DNA from 3 places in the Novosphingobium sp. YAF33 genome. Region 1 is predicted to be linked to each of the others. Evidence: riboswitches for the same ligand, from Rfam matches in the RefSeq annotation. Region 1 holds a riboswitch; each other region holds the start of a gene.

Region 1 (5,451 bases):
CCGGTGGCCCAGCAGCAGGCCCGGCTCGTAAGGCGCCCCGTGGCGCATCAGGTGGACGAGGATGCCGCTCATGATGCCCCGGACACGGAGGATGCCACTGCCGCCTCGGCAAAAGTCGCCATGCCGTCATGCGCCGCCAGGGCCGAGCGCACGATCTGCGCCGCCACCGCCGCGCCGGATCCTTCGCCCAGCCGCATGCCGAGGTGGAGCAGCGGGTCCAGCCCGAAGCGATCGAGCAGGCGCGCATGGCCCGCTTCGGCCGAACAATGCGCGGCAAGGCAGTGGGCCAGAACATCGCGATTGCCAGCGAACAGCGGCGCCATGGCCGCGCAAGTGATGAACCCGTCAAGCAGGACCGGCACCCGCAAATGCCGCGCTGCCAGCACGGCGCCCGCCATGGCCGCGATCTCACGCCCGCCAAGGCGGCGCAGGGTCTCGAAAGCATCGTCGCAGGCCGCGCCGTGCAGGGCGAGCGCCGCCGTCACCGCCTCGGCCTTGCGCGCCACGCCGGCATCGTCGAGCCCGGTGCCGCGCCCTACCCAGTCGGCCGCAGCCCCGCCGAAGACCTGCGCCGTCAGCGCGGCCGCCGGGGTGGTATTGCCGATCCCCATTTCACCCACGAAGAACAGATCGCTGTCCGCCGACACCGCGGCAGCGCCGCGATCGAGCGCTTCGAGGCACTCGGCCTCGCTGAGAGCGGGCTCTCGCGTAATGTCTCCGGTCGGGCGGTCGAGATCGAGCGGGACGACCGAGAGCGCCGCCCCGCAGGCCGCCGTCAGCGCATTGATCGCCGCGCCGCCGGCCTCGAAATTGGCGACCATCTGCGCCGTGACTTCGCTCGGATAGGCGCTCACCCCGCGCGCCGCGACCCCGTGATTGCCCGCGAAGACCACGGCGCGGATCCGCTCGGCCCGTGGCCGGATGCGCCCCTGCCAGCCAGCCATGAACACGGCGATGTCCTCCAGCCGCCCGAGCGAGCCCGCAGGCTTGGTGAGCGACGCCTGGCGCGCACGCGCGGCGGCCAGCGCGGGCGCGTCCGGTCCGGGCAGGTCGGCCAGGGCGGCGGCGAAAGCGGCGCGGTTCTCGAAGCGGATCATGTGCCCAGGTACCCTTCCGGCGGGGTGCGGGTGATGAAGTGGCCCTTCACGCCCTGTGGCCACTCGCGATAGGGCACCTGCCCCTCCTCGCTGGCGGCATGGCGCACCGCATATTCAAGGATCGCGCGGGCCGCCTCCGCATCGGGTGCGAAATCGCCGAGCACGTAGCCCAGCTTGCCCGGCGCCCGGATCGCCACGGTGCAATGGCGCTGGCAGGCGAAGAGGCAGGGCATTTCCTGCACCGCCACGCCCTGAAGCGCGGGATCGGCGGCCTGCGCCGCGCGCATGGCCTCTGCCAGGACCGCACCGTCGCGCCGACCGTCCTCGTCCTCGCGGACTTCGGCGGAATGGCGGCAGGTGTTGCACACGACTACGGACGGGCCGGGTTCGACTGGAAGCAGCATCAGAACCGGCTCCTCAGTCCGAAATAGACGGTGCGGCCAAGCGTGCCGTAGCCGCTCACGGTTTCGTACTTCTGATCGCCCACGTTTTCGATACGTCCTTGAAGAATCAGGCGTTCCATGACCTGCCACTGCGCGCGCACATCCACCAGCCAGTAGTCGTCCAGCACGGCGGTGCCGGTCGCCGCATTGTAGCTTTCACCCGAATAGCGCGCGGCCAGGCTGGCGCGCAGGCCCTGCGGCAGCGCCACGCCCAGCTCGGCATTGGCGAGATGACGCGGCACGCGCTGGAGCTGGCGGCCGTAAGTGCTGCTACCTTGCGTGCGATCCTCTGCCGCGATCCAGCTGTAGTTGCCCTGGGCGAAGAGAACGCCCCACTTGGCCGACGCGGCGAGTTCCAGCCCGCGGGCATGGCTGGCCTTGACGTTGCCATAGTAGCCGAAGCGCGACGTGCCCGTGCCCGTGCCCGTGCCGGGAACGTAGCAGATGTCCGGCAGGGTGCCGCTGGCGGGGCAGTAGGCAAAGTCGATCAGGTTGTCGGTATCGCGCTCGAACCAGGTCGCCGACAGGCGGAGGGCTTCGCCGAAGCCTTGCTCGGCGCCCAGTTCCCAGCCTTTCGCCTTCTCCGGCTTGAGATCGGCCACGCCGTACATGCTGAAGAGCTGATAGAGCGAGGGCGCCTTGAAACCCTCGTCATAACTGGCACGCAGTATCGTGGCGCCGCCATTGGGGGTGTAGACCGCGCCCGCGCTGAACACCGTGTTGCCGCCGAAGCGCGACTGGTGATCGTAGCGCGCGCCGCCATTGAGCGTCAGCCCGGTGAGCGGGGTCACGCGCAGTTCGCCGTAGACGCTCTCGGTATTCGCCCGGCTGGGCACGAGGGCATAGGCCGCCGTGCTGTTCGCGGGCGAGGCGGTGGTCATCCGCTGTTCCTCGCGCTCGGCGCCGAACACGGCCTGGATGGCCTCGCTGAACGTGTAGGTGCCCTGGTACTCGAAACGGCGCACGCGGCCATGGGCGTCGAACGTGAGCTGGCGGACCTGCCGCGCGGGGTCGAAGTTCTCGCGGTCGGTCTCGGTCTGGAGCACGGCCACGCGGTTCGCCAGCCGGCCGTCCAGCAGCGCGAAGATCACCCCGGCATAGCCCGACCATTCGCGCGTCCGGCCATAGGCCAGGGAGTCGCCGGAGGTACCGTCGAACGCGTTCCGCGAATCCGACCAGTAGCCGCGCAGATCCAGCGAGATGCCGGGCGCGACGCGGTAAGTCATCGTGCCGCTGGCCGCGCTGCGCCGGTAGCCGTCGTCCTCCTTGCCGTTCGCGCGCGCGGAGATGCCGTCCGTGGCGAAGCGCGAGGCGGCAATGCGCCAGTCGACGGCCTCGGAGGTGCCGCCAAGACCCGCGCGGGCCGAGACGGTGTCATGGGTTCCTGCTTCCACCGCGAAGCTGCCTTCCAGCGGCGCGGCCGCGCGGCGAGTGCGGACGTTGACGACACCGCCGATGGCATCGCTGCCCCAGAGGATCGATTGCGGACCGCGCAGGATCTCGATGCGATCGGCATCGTCGATCAGGAAATTGGCAAAGCCATAGCCTCCCGCCGTCGATGAGGCGTCCGACAGGCGCATCCCGTCGATCACCATCACCGTCTGCCCGGCATCGGCACCGCGAATGCGCAGCGACGTGGTGGTGCCGTAACCGCCGTTGCGCGACATGCTGATGCCGGGCGTGCGCAGCAGCACATCGGTCAGAGCGATCGGCTGGGCCGCAACGATCTGCGCCTCGTCGAGCACGGTGACGGTATCGGCCACCCGGTCGGCCGCAACGGGCGTGCGCAGGGCGGTGACCACGATGCGTTCGTCCAGAGGCACTGCATCGGCCTCCTCGGCCAGGGCCGCGAGCGGGTGCAGCGCCCCTGCAAGGGCGAGCGCGAGAGCCAGGGGGCTGGCGGCGGGAATTCGGCAGTTCACGGCATGTCCTTCGCACGAGCATCGACCCGGCCGGGTCGGCACGCATGCGAAAGGCAGGGCCTCTGCCGCCCATGCAGCGGACGACGCCCCCCTCCCGCGCGGCGCGTGCCGGCACGGCAATGGCTGTCGTTGCGCGAGGAATGGCCCCGTTCGCCCGGCTCACCCTGTCCGGTCGAAGAACGACGGCGTCAGGCAGGTCTCCTGGCTCACGGGTCAGTGCCATTTCGGCCGCCTTCTCAGGGACTTGCATCCCCAATGGCGAATTGGCCGCACGGCTCGCCGCTTACAGTTGCAGGGGCAGCCCGGGCATTCACCCGCGTTCCCTTTTGATCCCCTTGCGGGGAACCTGTCGCTGGAGCGCCCCTATCCCGGTGGGGTGCCGCGTGCAAGAGCCCGGCGCTTGCGCTGGTCATGTCCCGCGCTTGCGCTGGTCATGTCCGACGCTTGCGCTGGTCTTGTCCGACGCTTGCGCTTGCCTTGTCCCGCGCTTGCGCTCTCTGGCGAAGTACCATAGGCCCGCCGGGCCAGGGGTGCCCGCAAGGGCTTAATCGGGAAGTCCGGGCCAGAGGGGTAATTCCGCTGGAATCCGGCACTGCTCCCGCAACTGTAACCGGGGATGCGCCCCGCCAGCACGCCATTGGCACCGCGCGGTGCCGAGAAGGCGGCGGAAGGCGCGCCGATTCCAAGAAATCGGGCCCAGGAAGTCAGGAAACCGGCCCCCAGCCGTCGATCCTTCGCGCGGGCGGGATGAACCGGGCGGACGGGGGCCATGCCCGATGCGGAGCGCTGCTCCCCGCGGACCCGGTCTTTCGCGAGACGACAAGCCGTACTTGCGCCCAGGAGGATCGAACCGTCATGCCGCCCTGCCCCTTCCGCCTTTCGGATACCGCTCCGTCCGGACGATATTCGTGCCTGCCCGCATGACGGCCTGTCCCGCCCTGCTGGTCACCGCGCCCTCGTCGGGACAGGGCAAGACCCTCGTCACCGCCGCGCTGGCCCGCCGCCACCGCCGCGCCGGGCGCAAAGTGCGGGTGTTCAAGTGCGGGCCGGACTTCCTGGACCCGATGGTGCTGGAAAGGGCCAGCGGCGCGCCCGTCCACCAGCTCGACCTGTTCATGTGCGGAGAGCGGGAATGCCGCGCCCTGCTGCACGAGGCCGCGCGGGACGCCGACCTGATCCTTGTCGAAGGGGCGATGGGCCTGTTCGACGGCACCCCCTCCTCCGCCGACATTGCCCGCCTGTTCGGTCTGCCGGTCATGGCGGTGATCGACGGGGCATCGATGGCGCAGACGTTCGGTGCGCTGGTCCACGGCCTTTCCACCTACCGCGCCGACGTGACCCTGGCCGCCGTGCTGGCCAACCGCGTCGGCAGCGCGCGCCATGCCGAACTGCTGGAGCGCGGCATGCCGGACGGCGTGGAATGGCTTGGCACCCTCCGGCGCGATGCCGGGCTCGGCCTGCCCGAACGGCACCTCGGACTGGTGCAGGCCGGGGAGGTGGCGGATATCGAGGCGCGCATAGACCGCGCCGCCGACAGTCTGCCCGAAACCGCGCTCTGGCTGCCCGAGCCGGTGCCCTTCCCCGCCCCGGAAGCCGCCGAAGCGCCGCCTTCCGCGCTGTCAGGCCGCCGCATCGCCATTGCCCGCGACGAGGCATTCGGCTTCATCTATCCCGCCAACCTCGCGTTTCTGGAACGGGCCGGGGCGCGGCTCGCCTTCTTCTCGCCGCTGCGCGATGCCATGCTGCCCCCTTGCGACGGCTTGTGGCTACCCGGGGGCTATCCCGAGCTGCACCTGGACGCTCTTTCCGCCAATCGCCCGATGATCGCGGCGATCCGCGCCCACTTCCAGGCAGGGCGGCCGATCCTGGCCGAATGCGGCGGCATGCTTTACGCCTCCGAGAGGCTCGAAAGCACCGACGGCGCCAGTGCCGCCCTGCTCGGCCTGCTGCCTGCGCGGGCCGTGATGCAAAGGCGGCTGGCAGCGCTGG
Region 2 (5,451 bases), on a different contig from region 1:
GATCGGCCATATCAAGCCCTCGGTCGACGGGGACCCCGCGATCGCCGCGACCATCGCCCGCCAGCTGGCCGAGGGTGACGGCCCGCCCGTCCGCTACGTCATCGCCGAACAGGGCGCCGCGCTGGCGTTCTGAACCCCATCCTGAAGAGGCAGCGCACGTCGCGGCGCACCTTGTTCCAGGCCATCCATGTGCCGGTGCCGCAGACGAACATGACGGCGGCCAGCAGCGGCAGGACCACCAGGTCCCACCACGGGCGCCGGCGCAGCAGCGGCAAGTCCAGCCGGTGCAGGCCGTCCTGCAGCCAGCGGAACCCGCGCCCGTTACGGTCGACAGCGCGCAGGAGCCGGCCGCTCACCGGATCGATGTAGAGGCGCGTCGCCTCGGCATCGGCCAGAAGGGCGCGCCAGACCGGAAGCGGCGCGGGGGAACGGCGGCCATAGTAGTAGGCGTCCTCTTCCTCCAGGAGTTCGAGCGAGGCTAGCGAGGGCCTGCCCGACAGCGCGGCGCGCAGCGCGTCCTCGCCGAAGAGAGCGGGCCTGCCGGCAGCGTCGAAGCGCTGCGACGAAACTTCGCCGTCCGATATGGGCAGGCCCGATACCAGCAGGAAAGTGCGCCCGCCGAGCGGGGCGGCCTCCACCCGGCGCGCGCCGCGCGGCAGGTCGCCGAGCGCGGAGAGCGCCCGGCGCACATCGCGCCAGTGCATCGGCCCGGCCAGCCGCCCGGCCTCGGCAGGGCCGGCCGAGGAATCGAGGAAGCCCCAGGGGTTCATCGAAAACAGGCCGCTCGCGACCCAGCTCAGGGTCAGCAGGCCGAAGAACAGCCCAAAGACATGGTGCCACCACCACAGGCTCTTGTAGGGCGAGCCAAGAGTCCCGTCCCGCCTGCGCTGCAGCCGCGCGATACCGGCCCAGATGCCGGTGCCGGTGAGGAAGCAGCCGGAAAGCGAGGTCCAGACCACGACCTGGTTCCACAGCGCGCCGTCCTGCCGCAGGATCGTAGGATACAGCCAGTGTGGCACGGCGCCCAGCCAGCCCCAGAAGCGCTGGAAGCGGGTGGTCTCCTGCACCACCTCGCCCGAACGGCCCGAGATGTAGATCACGGTCTCGGCGGGATCGGCATAGTCGGCGCGGTAGAGCGGGGCGCTCCGCCGGTAGGTCTGCACCGTCCACTGGTCGATGCCGGTTTCGGACAGAGCGGGCGCTGCGCCGCCGATCGCATGGCCGCGGGCGTAGTCCGCCGCGATCCTGGCGAGGTCGGCGCGCCCGGGCGGGGCAAGCTTCCGCCCCATGGCCAGGTCGATGGTTTCTGGCATGGTCCGCATCTGCGCGATGGAGCGGTCGCCGGTGGCCGCGGAAACGATCCGCAGGACCGGGCGGCCGGCCATCATCTCGACGCGCGCGGAGGCGATCGGCAGGTCTGGCGCGAGGCCTGCCTCTTCCCACGCGGTATCGTTCCAGACCGGACCGGGCGGCAGTTGCAGCGGCGCCAGGCCCTGCAACTGCGCTGCCGGCTCCAGCCTCGGATAGTCCACGTAGATCATCACGAAGCCCGACAGGCACCAGAGGGTCATCAGCAGCCCGACGAAGACGCCGAGCCAGCGATGAAGGACGAGGACGGGGCGCGGCAGCAAGCTGCGGGGCAGCAGGCTACCGGGCGCCTTGGAAGGCTGGAGCGCGGTCACGGCGTCAGAAACTCAGGCCGTATTGCATCCGCAGCGTGCGCGGCACGCCCCGGTTGAAATAGAGGAAGCGGCTGTTGCTGCCATCGAGCACGCCCTGGTCGGTCGCGGCCGAAAGGTAGCCGCGCGTGGCATATTCCCGGTCGAGCAGGTTCTCGATATTGACGCCGAAGCGGTTCCGCCGCGCCGCCCCATCGACGTAAAGATAGGCGCCGACATCGAGCAGGGCGTAGTTGCCGTAGTTTTGCCGCCCCGCGCCGGATGCGGTCGACCAGACATCGCCGATCCAGCTGGCGTTGAGGCTCGCGCCGAAGGGCTGGTCTTCGGGCGCATAGGACAAGGCGGCCTTGGCATATTGCTTGGGGTTGCGGTCCAGCTGCGTCGATGCGCCCTTTTCGCGCACGCGGGCATATGTGTAGCTGGCCGAGATGCCCCAGCCGCCCGGCCAGCGCGCGTCGAGTTCCAGCTCCGCGCCTTGCGAGCGGACCTTGCCGTCGAGGTTGGCGTAAGTGCCGCCGGGGAAGGCGGGATCGTCGTAGACGCTGTCGATCATGTCCGTGATGCGGCGGTCGAAATAGGTCGCCTTCCAGCCCAGCGAGGCCGCGCCCAGCGGCAGGATGCCGCCTGCCGAGAGGTTGAGCGAAAGGCTCTGCTCCGCCTTGAGGTTCGGATTGCCCACCTCGCAGCAAGGGTCGTTGCCGTAGAGCTGCGAGGCGTCGGGCAGCACGAAGGCGGTGCCGCCATTGGCTTCCAGATAGAGCGCCTCGGCAAAGTCGTAGCGGCCCGAGACGTTCCAGATCGTCTTGCGCGCGCCGTCCGTGCGATTGTAGCGCAGGCCCGCCGCCAGGCGGCCCTTCGACGAGATCTCGTCGGTGGTGCGAAGCTGCAGGATCCCGGCGTGGACCTGCTCGCTGGTCGGCGCGATCAGCAGCACGTCGTCCCGGCCGCTGAAGTTCTGGAAGTCGTAGCCCAGCAGGTATTCCAGGCCGGGGTGCAGATGCAGCTTCATCACCGCGCTGCCGCCCCAGTCGCGGTAGCCCCAGAAGGTGCCGGCTGGATAGATCACCTGGGGCTGATGGCCGGGCAGCGAATTGCGGATCTGGATGTAGGCGGTCTTCCAGTCGTGGAAATAGCCTTTCAGGAAGAACTGCACACTGTCGCTGCCGGTGTAGTCGAGCCGCAGGCTGGCCACTTCCTCGTTCCGGTCGTTGCGGCTCTCGCGAATGCGGGTGGGGGATAGGTTGTCGAGCTTCGCCTCGGTATGCTGGTACTGCGCGTTGAGCGCGAGATCCGGCGCCAGCGCGTACTGGTACTTGAGCCCGGCCGACCACAAGTCGTAGCCGAGGTGCCGGTCGGTGAGGCTGGGCTGATAGGCGCTGTAGGGCAGGTAGCCTTCCGAGCGATTGTGCGAGGCATAGGCCACGAAGCGGTGGTCGCCCAGGGCGCCGCGCGCATAGCCGTCCAGGGTCGTGCCGCCCCAGCTGTCGACCGAGGCATTGACCTGGCCGCCCGGATCGTCGGAAAAGCTGCGCGTCACCACGTTGATCACTCCGGCCGAGGCCTGGGTGCCGTAGAACACGCTCTCTCCGCCGCGCAGGACCTCGATCCGCTCGATCATGCTGGCGGGCAGCGTGTCGTTGGGCGAGGTGCTGCCATACAGGCGGTTGTTGAGGCGGATGCCGTCCATCGTCCAGAGCACGTCCTGCGTGCGCGAACCCTGCAGCGAGACGTCTACGTAAGTGAACGGGCCATTGCGGCCGCGCACGTAGAGGCCGGGTACTTGGTCCAGCGCCTTGGTCACATCCACCGCGCCGCTGTTGCGGATCTGCCGTTCATCGACGGTGACGACGTCGTTGCCGTAGCGGGAGAGTTCCTGCGGCAGCGTCTCTTCCAGGCTCTGCCCGGTGACGACGATCGAAGGGCCATCCGCCTCTGCGGCATCGGCCTCCAGGCCCCCGAACTTCCGGCCCTCGACCTTCCCGCCATCCGCGGCCCGGGCCTGCGCGGCGCAGGCGAGAGTCAGCGCCGCGGCAAGCGCCGCGTGCGAAACGGTTGCGATCTTCATTTCATTCCCCTGCCGGGCGCCAAGCGAGCTTTTGGCAAGGGTCTGCCGCTCGCGAACCCAGGCCCGCGAACGACCGGCGCACTGACCGGCCGGGCGCCCGGATTCGGGACGACCGCTCAGCGCACCGTGCGGCCCTTGCCGCTGGTTCGTCGCTCAGACGGAAAAATCACCGTGCCCCGGCCATCCCCTGGACCAAAGCAAGAGCGACCGTACGCTGGCAGGTCTCCTGGCTCACGGGTCATCGCTCGATGCACGGCCTTCCCAGGCCTCGCAGGATTTAGCGTCCGGCCCAGTGGCTGCGGCAGGGGGCATTGCCCCGCCGCGTGATGTGCATCGCGCTCACCGCTTACAGTTGCAGGGACAGCCTCGGATTCAAGAGGAAGCCTCTCTCACCGTGTTCCCTATTAAGCCTCTTTCGAGGCACCAGCGCGATCATTGCCCGCCCTCCTTGCGGAAATGGCGGACGCGATGAGCTAGCCGGGGCGTGCGCCCTGTGCAAGCGGGATGTATTCGCGTGGGCGAAGCCGGCCAGAGCGCGCCCGTTCCGGTTCACGTCCGTTCCGAGCGGAGCTGTCGCGGCGGAGGAAACTCAGTCGTTCTTGTCGGGACGGCCGGAGCCGACGTCGTCGCGCGGCTTGCCCTTGGCGGTGCGCTGGGACTGCGCATTGGCGCCCGACAGCACCGGGCCGCAGGCGGCGGACTTGGCATCGCCCACGTCCACGAAGGCGAGTAGCCCCGCCACCGGCGTCGCCGCCACGGCCAGTCCAAGGCCCACCCCGGCGCGGCCGAGCAATTGCGGGCTGATGACCTGAAGGGAGGGCTTGGCGAAGCGGCCGCCGATGCCGACGGGTGACTGCCCGGAAAACAGGCTGAACTTCTTGCCGTCCGCGCGGAAGCCCATGTCGAGCGCCTCGGTATCGAAGCTGAAGCCGCCGCGCCCGGTGATGACATTCTTCGACGTGTCGATCAGGATCGGGTCGGCCGCCGCCGTGCCGCCTCGGACCGTGAAGGCCACCAGGCCGCAGTTGAGCTGGACGGGCTTCTTCAGCTTGCCCTCGAACATCTTGGAGGCGAATGTGCCGAGGTCCAGCTCGGCCAGCTGCACGTTGCGCGTCCAGAAAGTGCCGCGGGGCATGATGAAGGCGATCCGGCCCGATGCCGAAGCGAGCGAATCGTGGATCGTGTCGCCGCGGCCTTCCAGCTTGATGCGGCCGCCGATCGTGCCGGTCGTGCCTGATTCCACCACGCCGTAGCCGGCCAGCAGACGGCCCATCGGCGTGGACTTGAGGCGAATGTCGTAGCTTACGGCCGAGGGGCGCTGACGCGTGTCGAACACCAGGTCCGAGGCGACATCGCCGCGCGCCATCGAGAATGTCAGCGGCGACAGGGCCAGTCGTCCCCGGTCGAGCGAGAGCTTCAGGGCGATGTTCTGCACCGGCACATTGCGTGAGCGGACCACGCCGACCTTCCAGTCCAGCCCGGCGTCGAAGCGCTGCATCGTCTCCACGGGCAGGGCGGCGTCCGGCAGGACGCGCTGGGCGCCCGCGCCGGTGGCGGCGGCCGCGGCCACGGCGCCTTTCGATGCCACGATGTCCGGGTTGTAGCCGATGAACGGCGCGGCATCGACGATGTCCAGCCGCCTGGTCGCCAGCACGGCATCCAGCCGCAGCCGCTCGGCATTGGTCACCGTCAGCTTGCCCGAAAGGT
Region 3 (5,451 bases), on a different contig from region 1:
GCTTCTGCCGCACGGCCTTTACCAGGACCCAAACAAACGTCTCTACACAGAGCGTTTCATAGAGCCGACAAGCTTCAGGGTACCCTTGTGCCACGACCAAAGAAGAAGCCGAGAACCAGGATTACGGCCGCCACCAGCAGGAAGACCTTTGCGAGGCTGGCCGAGAGGCCTGCAACGCCGCCAAAACCCAGAAGCGCAGCGATCAATGCGACGACAGCAAAAATTATTGCCCAGCGAAACATGAGTGCTCTCCCTTAGACTAACTACACCAACGCTGCGCCGACATGTTCGCAGCAGCTCGTTCTTTAGAACTTTCAAGCTGTCCCGATGTTCCACGAAACCTCGGCAGTGATATCGCGCATGTAGATGTCCTTGTTGATCGGTCAGGAGACTGGCGAGAGTTCGCATCGTTGCCCGGCTCGACGCGCAGCCATTGCGGCGAGGAATGCGGCAAGGACCAGCAGAGCCGCGCTGACCTCGAAAGTGGCGCGCACGCCGGTGGCATCGAAGATGGCGCCGCCCATGGTCGCGCCGAGCGTGATGGCCAGTTGAATGACAGCGACCATCAATCCYCCGCCGGCCTCGGCATCATCGGGAAGCACCTGAGAGAGCCAGGTAAACCATCCTACCGGCGCCGGTGTGGCAATCAGGCCCCATGCCGCAAGCAGCAGGACGGTCGGCCAGAACGAGCCACCGAAGCTTGCCAATGCAAGGGCAACGCCAGCCATCAAGGCCGGTATGACCACGAGCACCCTGCGCAGGTTCATTGCGACGAGCGGCCCTATGGCGGCCGTTCCGGCAAGACCCGACAGGCCGATCAGCAGCAGGATGATCGATAGCCAGGATATGTCGACATGGGTGACGGTTTCGAGAAACGGGCGCAGGTAGGTGAAGAGGGCGAACTGCCCCATGAACAGGACAGCTACGGCGATCAGTCCGATGAAAATGCCGGGCTTGCTCAAAAGGGTGATGACGCTCGCTTGCCGCGATCCGTGCTGCGCAGGGAGCTTGGGGAGGCTGACTGCCTGCCATATCAGCGCCAGCGCCGCGAGCGGAACAAGACAGAAAAATGCGCCGCGCCAGCCCACGACAGAGCCGAGCAAACTGCCCATCGGCGCCGCCACGGCCGTCGCCAATGCACTGCCGCCCTGAAGCGTCGCGATGGCCCGTGGAAGAAACGCACCATTCGAGATGCGCATGAGCACTGCCGTCGACATAGACCAGCAACCGCCGATTGCGATTCCGAGAACGGCCCGCCCGGCCAGCAGCACCGGATAACTCGGGGCGAAGGCGACGATGGCGCCGGATACGATCATAAGCCCCGTCAACCACAGGATCACAAGCTTGCGATCGAGCTTGCGCGTGAGCGAAGATATCGAAAGGCTGGTCAGAACAGCGAACAGACCGGACGCGGCAATGGCCTGTCCGGCCTGCCCTTCGCTGATGATCATGTCGCGCGCCATCGGGGTAAGGAGGCTCACCGGAAGAAACTCCGACGACACCAGCACGAAAGCACACAGTGTCATTGCCAGAACTGCACTCCATGGTGCAGCGCCGGGCCCCGCGTCATCCGCGGTCGTGGTTATCGAAACATGCATGCTTTCACCTTGAATGCGCGGATCTGCGGCTGCGTGACATGTCGATGCTCGGCAGCACGGCAGAGGCACCGCTCGCCGGGGCGCCTGATCAATTGGTGACGAAGCCCTGCTCCGCCATCCTGGTGGCATAGAAGTTCGCGCTCTGCTCCTTCACCGCGCCCATTGGATGGCCTACGACAAGGGCGCCGTGGCGGCGGCCTCGATCCAGATCGTCGGCCATGAAGAGATTGCCGGCGACGGTCATGCCGTATTGGTTTCTGAAGGTGACTTTATCGATCGTGACGCGGTCACTCACGTAGAAATTATCTGTGCCGTTGGACATGTCTTGTGCCTCCGCGAATGGGATGGTGAAGGGAAGGAAGCCAGGTGCAGCTGCGCCGGCAGAGAGTTGAAGAATGGAGCGCCGGGTGGTTCCTGAAGACGCCTAGGCCTGGTGCCAGACCTGGTGTCCGAACCGCTCATGTCTGGGCATGGGATGTCTCCATTGGGAAGCGAGCCCTTCGACCGTGAGCTTTGTCTTTGAGAAGGCCATTGGCTTCAGGCGCCATGCGCCTGGTAGGCAGCGCGCCAATTTGCGCATCGAGGCGGCGCGAGGCCGGTGGGTGTGGCAACGAAAATCGTCATGGCCACCATCTAGGCGCGGGCGCCATCATCCATTAGCCTGAAAGATGAACATGCAGCACTGAGTGAAATTCAATAATGCAACGTGAGACCATGGCTGAAGCGCTGCGCTATCGCGAGCAGTGAGTTCGAAATCCGGCGTTCGCCCAGACGATCATTCCCGAAAGCATCGCCGCCGACGGATACCGACATTCCAGGCAGCGCTTATGCTATTGCGAATTGAGATCATCACAGATATCGCCAACCGGGCCTGGGCGCTTCAGCTCCCGGGCTGATCGCGTCGGTGCCTTGAAAAAGGCTTAAAAGGGAACACGGTGAGAGGGCTCCGCGCCTTTGAATCCGAGGCTGTCCCTGCAACTGTGAGCGGCGAGCGCGATGCACATGTGCGGACGGGAAATGCCCGAGCCGCCAGCCACTGGGCCGGACGCTAAATCCTGCGAGGCCTGGGAAGGCCGTGCATCAAGCTGTGACCCGCAAGCCAGGAGACCTGCCGTCGCACCGGTCGCTCTTGCCTGACCCAGGGGATGGTCTTGGCACGGTCAGTTTTCTCCGTCTGAGCGACGAGAATGCGGCGGAGGCCGCATCGGTGTCGTGCGTCAGCCGCCTTTGGGGTGTCCGGCCACTGCGCGCGCCGACCGTTCGCGCGGACGCCTCCTGCCCGGTGTTGCTCGACGCCTCGGGGGATTGCATTGAGACAGAATACCAAGACCGCGCTGCTTTCAGGAAGCCTCGCACTATCGGCGGTTCCCACGATGACGAGTGCTGCCGAGACCGAACCCGCCGACAATACGATCGTCGTCACGGGCAAGACCGGCGCCTACAACGTCACCCGCTCCAGCGGCGCGACGCGCACGGACACGCCCTTACTCGAAGTGCCGCAGTCCGTGACCGTGCTGACGCGGCAGGTGGTCGACGATCTGCAAGCGAACCGTGTCGAGGACGTGCTAGCCTATGCCGGCGGCATCACGCGCGGCAACAACTTCGGGGGCACTGGTCTCACCGACTACAACCTGCGCGGCTTCACAACCTCGGAATACTTCCGCAACGGTTTTCCGATGAACCGCGGCTATCCGCCGGCACCGGACTCCATCGCCGTCGAGCGCGTGGAGGTGCTGCGTGGCCCTGCTGCCCTGCTATATGGTCGCGGAGATCCGGGCGGCACGTTCAACATTGTTTCGCGCGTACCTACCGACAGGATGGCCCAGACCGTCAGCGGCCGGATCGACAGCTTCGGCGGTTGGCGCGGAACGGTCGATGCCACCGGTCCCATCGATAGCGCAAAGACCGTGCGCTACCGCCTCGGCGCGGCCGTGGAAGGTGGCGACAGCTTCCGCGATCATGTCCAGTCCGACCGCATCGTGGTTGCGCCGGTCGTCGCCTGGGATGCCTCGCCGGACCTGACGTTCATTCTCAGCAGCGAGTTCGTGCAGGTGAAGACCCCGCTGGACCGCGGCAATCCCGCCTTCAGCAATCAGCTCGACATCGCCATTCCCGCTTCACGGTTCTTCGGCGAGCCGTCCGTCGGCCGGTGGCGCGTGCGCAATGGCCTTGGCAGCCTCGTCGCGGAATACAAGCTGGCGCCTGGCTGGAAGCTGCGGGCGGGCGCCCAGTATTACAATGGCGAGTTGGGCGGCCCCGGCATCCAGGCCTCCAGTCTGCGCGCAGATGGCCGCACCCTGGTGCGCACTTATAGCGAGCGTACCTTGCGGTGGCGCGATCTGGATGCACAGGTGAACCTGACCGGCCAGTTCGCCACCGGCAGCGTCGAGCACGAAGTGCTGCTGGGCGCCGAGTTCGAGGCCTTCCACTATACCGAGGTCATCCGCAATTCGAGCCCGACGCTGTCGCCCTTCACGCTGGACATCTTCGCGCCGGTCTATGGCTCCGCAATCCCGCCGCTGAACGGCACGTTCACCAGCATCCGCACCCAGACGCGCACATTCGCGGGCTACGCCCAGGACCAGGTGTCATTGCTACCCTGGCTGAAGCTGCTGGTCGGCGGACGACTGGAGCGATACGAGAGCGACAACCTGAACTTGCGCAGCGGGGTCACTTCTGCGTTCAAGCAGACGGTATTTACGCCGCGCCTTGGGACGGTCTTCGTGCTGGCCCCGCAAGTTTCAGTCTACGGCAGCTATGCCCGCTCCAACAAGCCGAACACCGCAGCGGACGTGAACGGCAATGTCATCGCGCCGGAACGCGGCACCAGCTACGAGGCCGGTGTGAAGCTGGAACTGCTGGACGGCAGGCTGAGCGCGACAGCGGCGCTGTTCCACACCACCAAGCAGAACGTCGCGACCACTGACCCGGACAATCTGGATTACAGTATCGCCGCCGGCGAAGTGCGCAGCCGGGGCTTCGACTTCTCGATCACGGGCAACCTGACCAGGGCATGGCGGATCGTGGGCGGCTATGTCTTCGCCGATGCCGAAGTGACCAGAGACAATCGCCTGCGGCTCGGCCAGCGCCTGCCCAACACGCCGCGCCATTCGGCCAGCCTGCTCAACGTCTACGAAGTGCAGGAAGGCGCCCTCAAGGGGCTCGGCGCGGGTGCAGGCGTCACTTACGTCGGTGGGCGCATCGCCGGCACTGCGGCGACCGCGCCTTACATCCGCTCTTACGCAACGGTGAACCTGCTGGCCTACTATCCGCTGGCCGAGAACGTGAAGCTGCAGGTCAACGTCAACAACTTGTTCGACAAAAAATACGCCGAGCGCGGCTTCGGCAGCAATCTCTATCCCGGCGCCCCGCTCAGCGCGATCGCCAGCATCACGGTCGGCCTGTGATGGCCGGCAAGACCCGTCTCGTCCGCCGAACTCAAGCAAGGATGTGCATGATGAAGACTGCCATGAAAGCCGCGATCCTCACCGCTCTGCTGCTCGCGCCCGCACTGCCCGCCCAGGCGCACGGCATCTACATTACCGAACGCTCGAAGCAGATCGTGCTGATCTACGGCGAAGGCGCCGACGATCTCGACATGGTGAAGCGGGAGCCGTTGATCGATACGGTTGCCGCCTACGATGCCGAGGTCAAGCCGATCAAGGCGCAGCACCGGATCTCGGGGCTCGCGATGCTCGTCGAAACCGAAACCAGGCCCAGGTTCGTGACTGCGATCCTGCAGAACGGCGTTTGGTCGCGGATGAAGGGCGGCGAGTACGAGAAGAAGGGCCTCGACGAGATGCCCGGCGCCGACATCTCCACCAAGAACATCAAGTATGCCGTCCGGATTCAG

Evidence for each region. Region 1 has a riboswitch for cobalamin ahead of AB4Z00_RS02210 (TonB-dependent receptor plug domain-containing protein). Riboswitches for the same ligand answer to the same signal wherever they lie in the genome.
Region 2: it holds a riboswitch for cobalamin, as region 1 does, so the genes downstream of both, AB4Z00_RS24995 (TonB-dependent receptor plug domain-containing protein) here and AB4Z00_RS02210 (TonB-dependent receptor plug domain-containing protein) in region 1, are expected to answer to the same signal.
Region 3: it holds a riboswitch for cobalamin, as region 1 does, so the genes downstream of both, AB4Z00_RS25360 (TonB-dependent siderophore receptor) here and AB4Z00_RS02210 (TonB-dependent receptor plug domain-containing protein) in region 1, are expected to answer to the same signal.

What each region holds. Positions count from the first base shown of each region.
Region 1 covers NZ_JBFRCW010000001.1:482,478-487,928, forward strand. Annotated here, with positions in the region: gene AB4Z00_RS02195 (histidine phosphatase family protein) at 1-72, opposite strand, end outside; gene cobT (nicotinate-nucleotide--dimethylbenzimidazole phosphoribosyltransferase) at 69-1,097, opposite strand; gene AB4Z00_RS02205 (DUF1636 domain-containing protein) at 1,094-1,501, opposite strand; gene AB4Z00_RS02210 (TonB-dependent receptor plug domain-containing protein) at 1,501-3,462, opposite strand; cobalamin riboswitch at 3,637-3,827, opposite strand; cobalamin riboswitch at 3,974-4,197, shown strand; gene AB4Z00_RS02215 (cobyrinate a,c-diamide synthase) at 4,371-5,451, shown strand, end outside.
Region 2 covers NZ_JBFRCW010000022.1:22,948-28,398, reverse strand. Annotated here, with positions in the region: gene AB4Z00_RS25005 (MBL fold metallo-hydrolase) at 1-133, shown strand, start outside; gene AB4Z00_RS25000 (PepSY domain-containing protein) at 99-1,682, opposite strand; gene AB4Z00_RS24995 (TonB-dependent receptor plug domain-containing protein) at 1,687-3,744, opposite strand; cobalamin riboswitch at 3,944-4,185, opposite strand; gene AB4Z00_RS24990 (AsmA family protein) at 4,334-5,451, opposite strand, start outside.
Region 3 covers NZ_JBFRCW010000024.1:17,340-22,790, reverse strand. Annotated here, with positions in the region: gene AB4Z00_RS25375 (DUF1328 domain-containing protein) at 75-242, opposite strand; gene AB4Z00_RS25370 (MFS transporter) at 384-1,526, opposite strand; gene AB4Z00_RS25365 (alpha/beta hydrolase) at 1,687-1,920, opposite strand; cobalamin riboswitch at 2,484-2,728, shown strand; gene AB4Z00_RS25360 (TonB-dependent siderophore receptor) at 2,909-5,005, shown strand; gene AB4Z00_RS25355 (DUF4198 domain-containing protein) at 5,005-5,451, shown strand, end outside.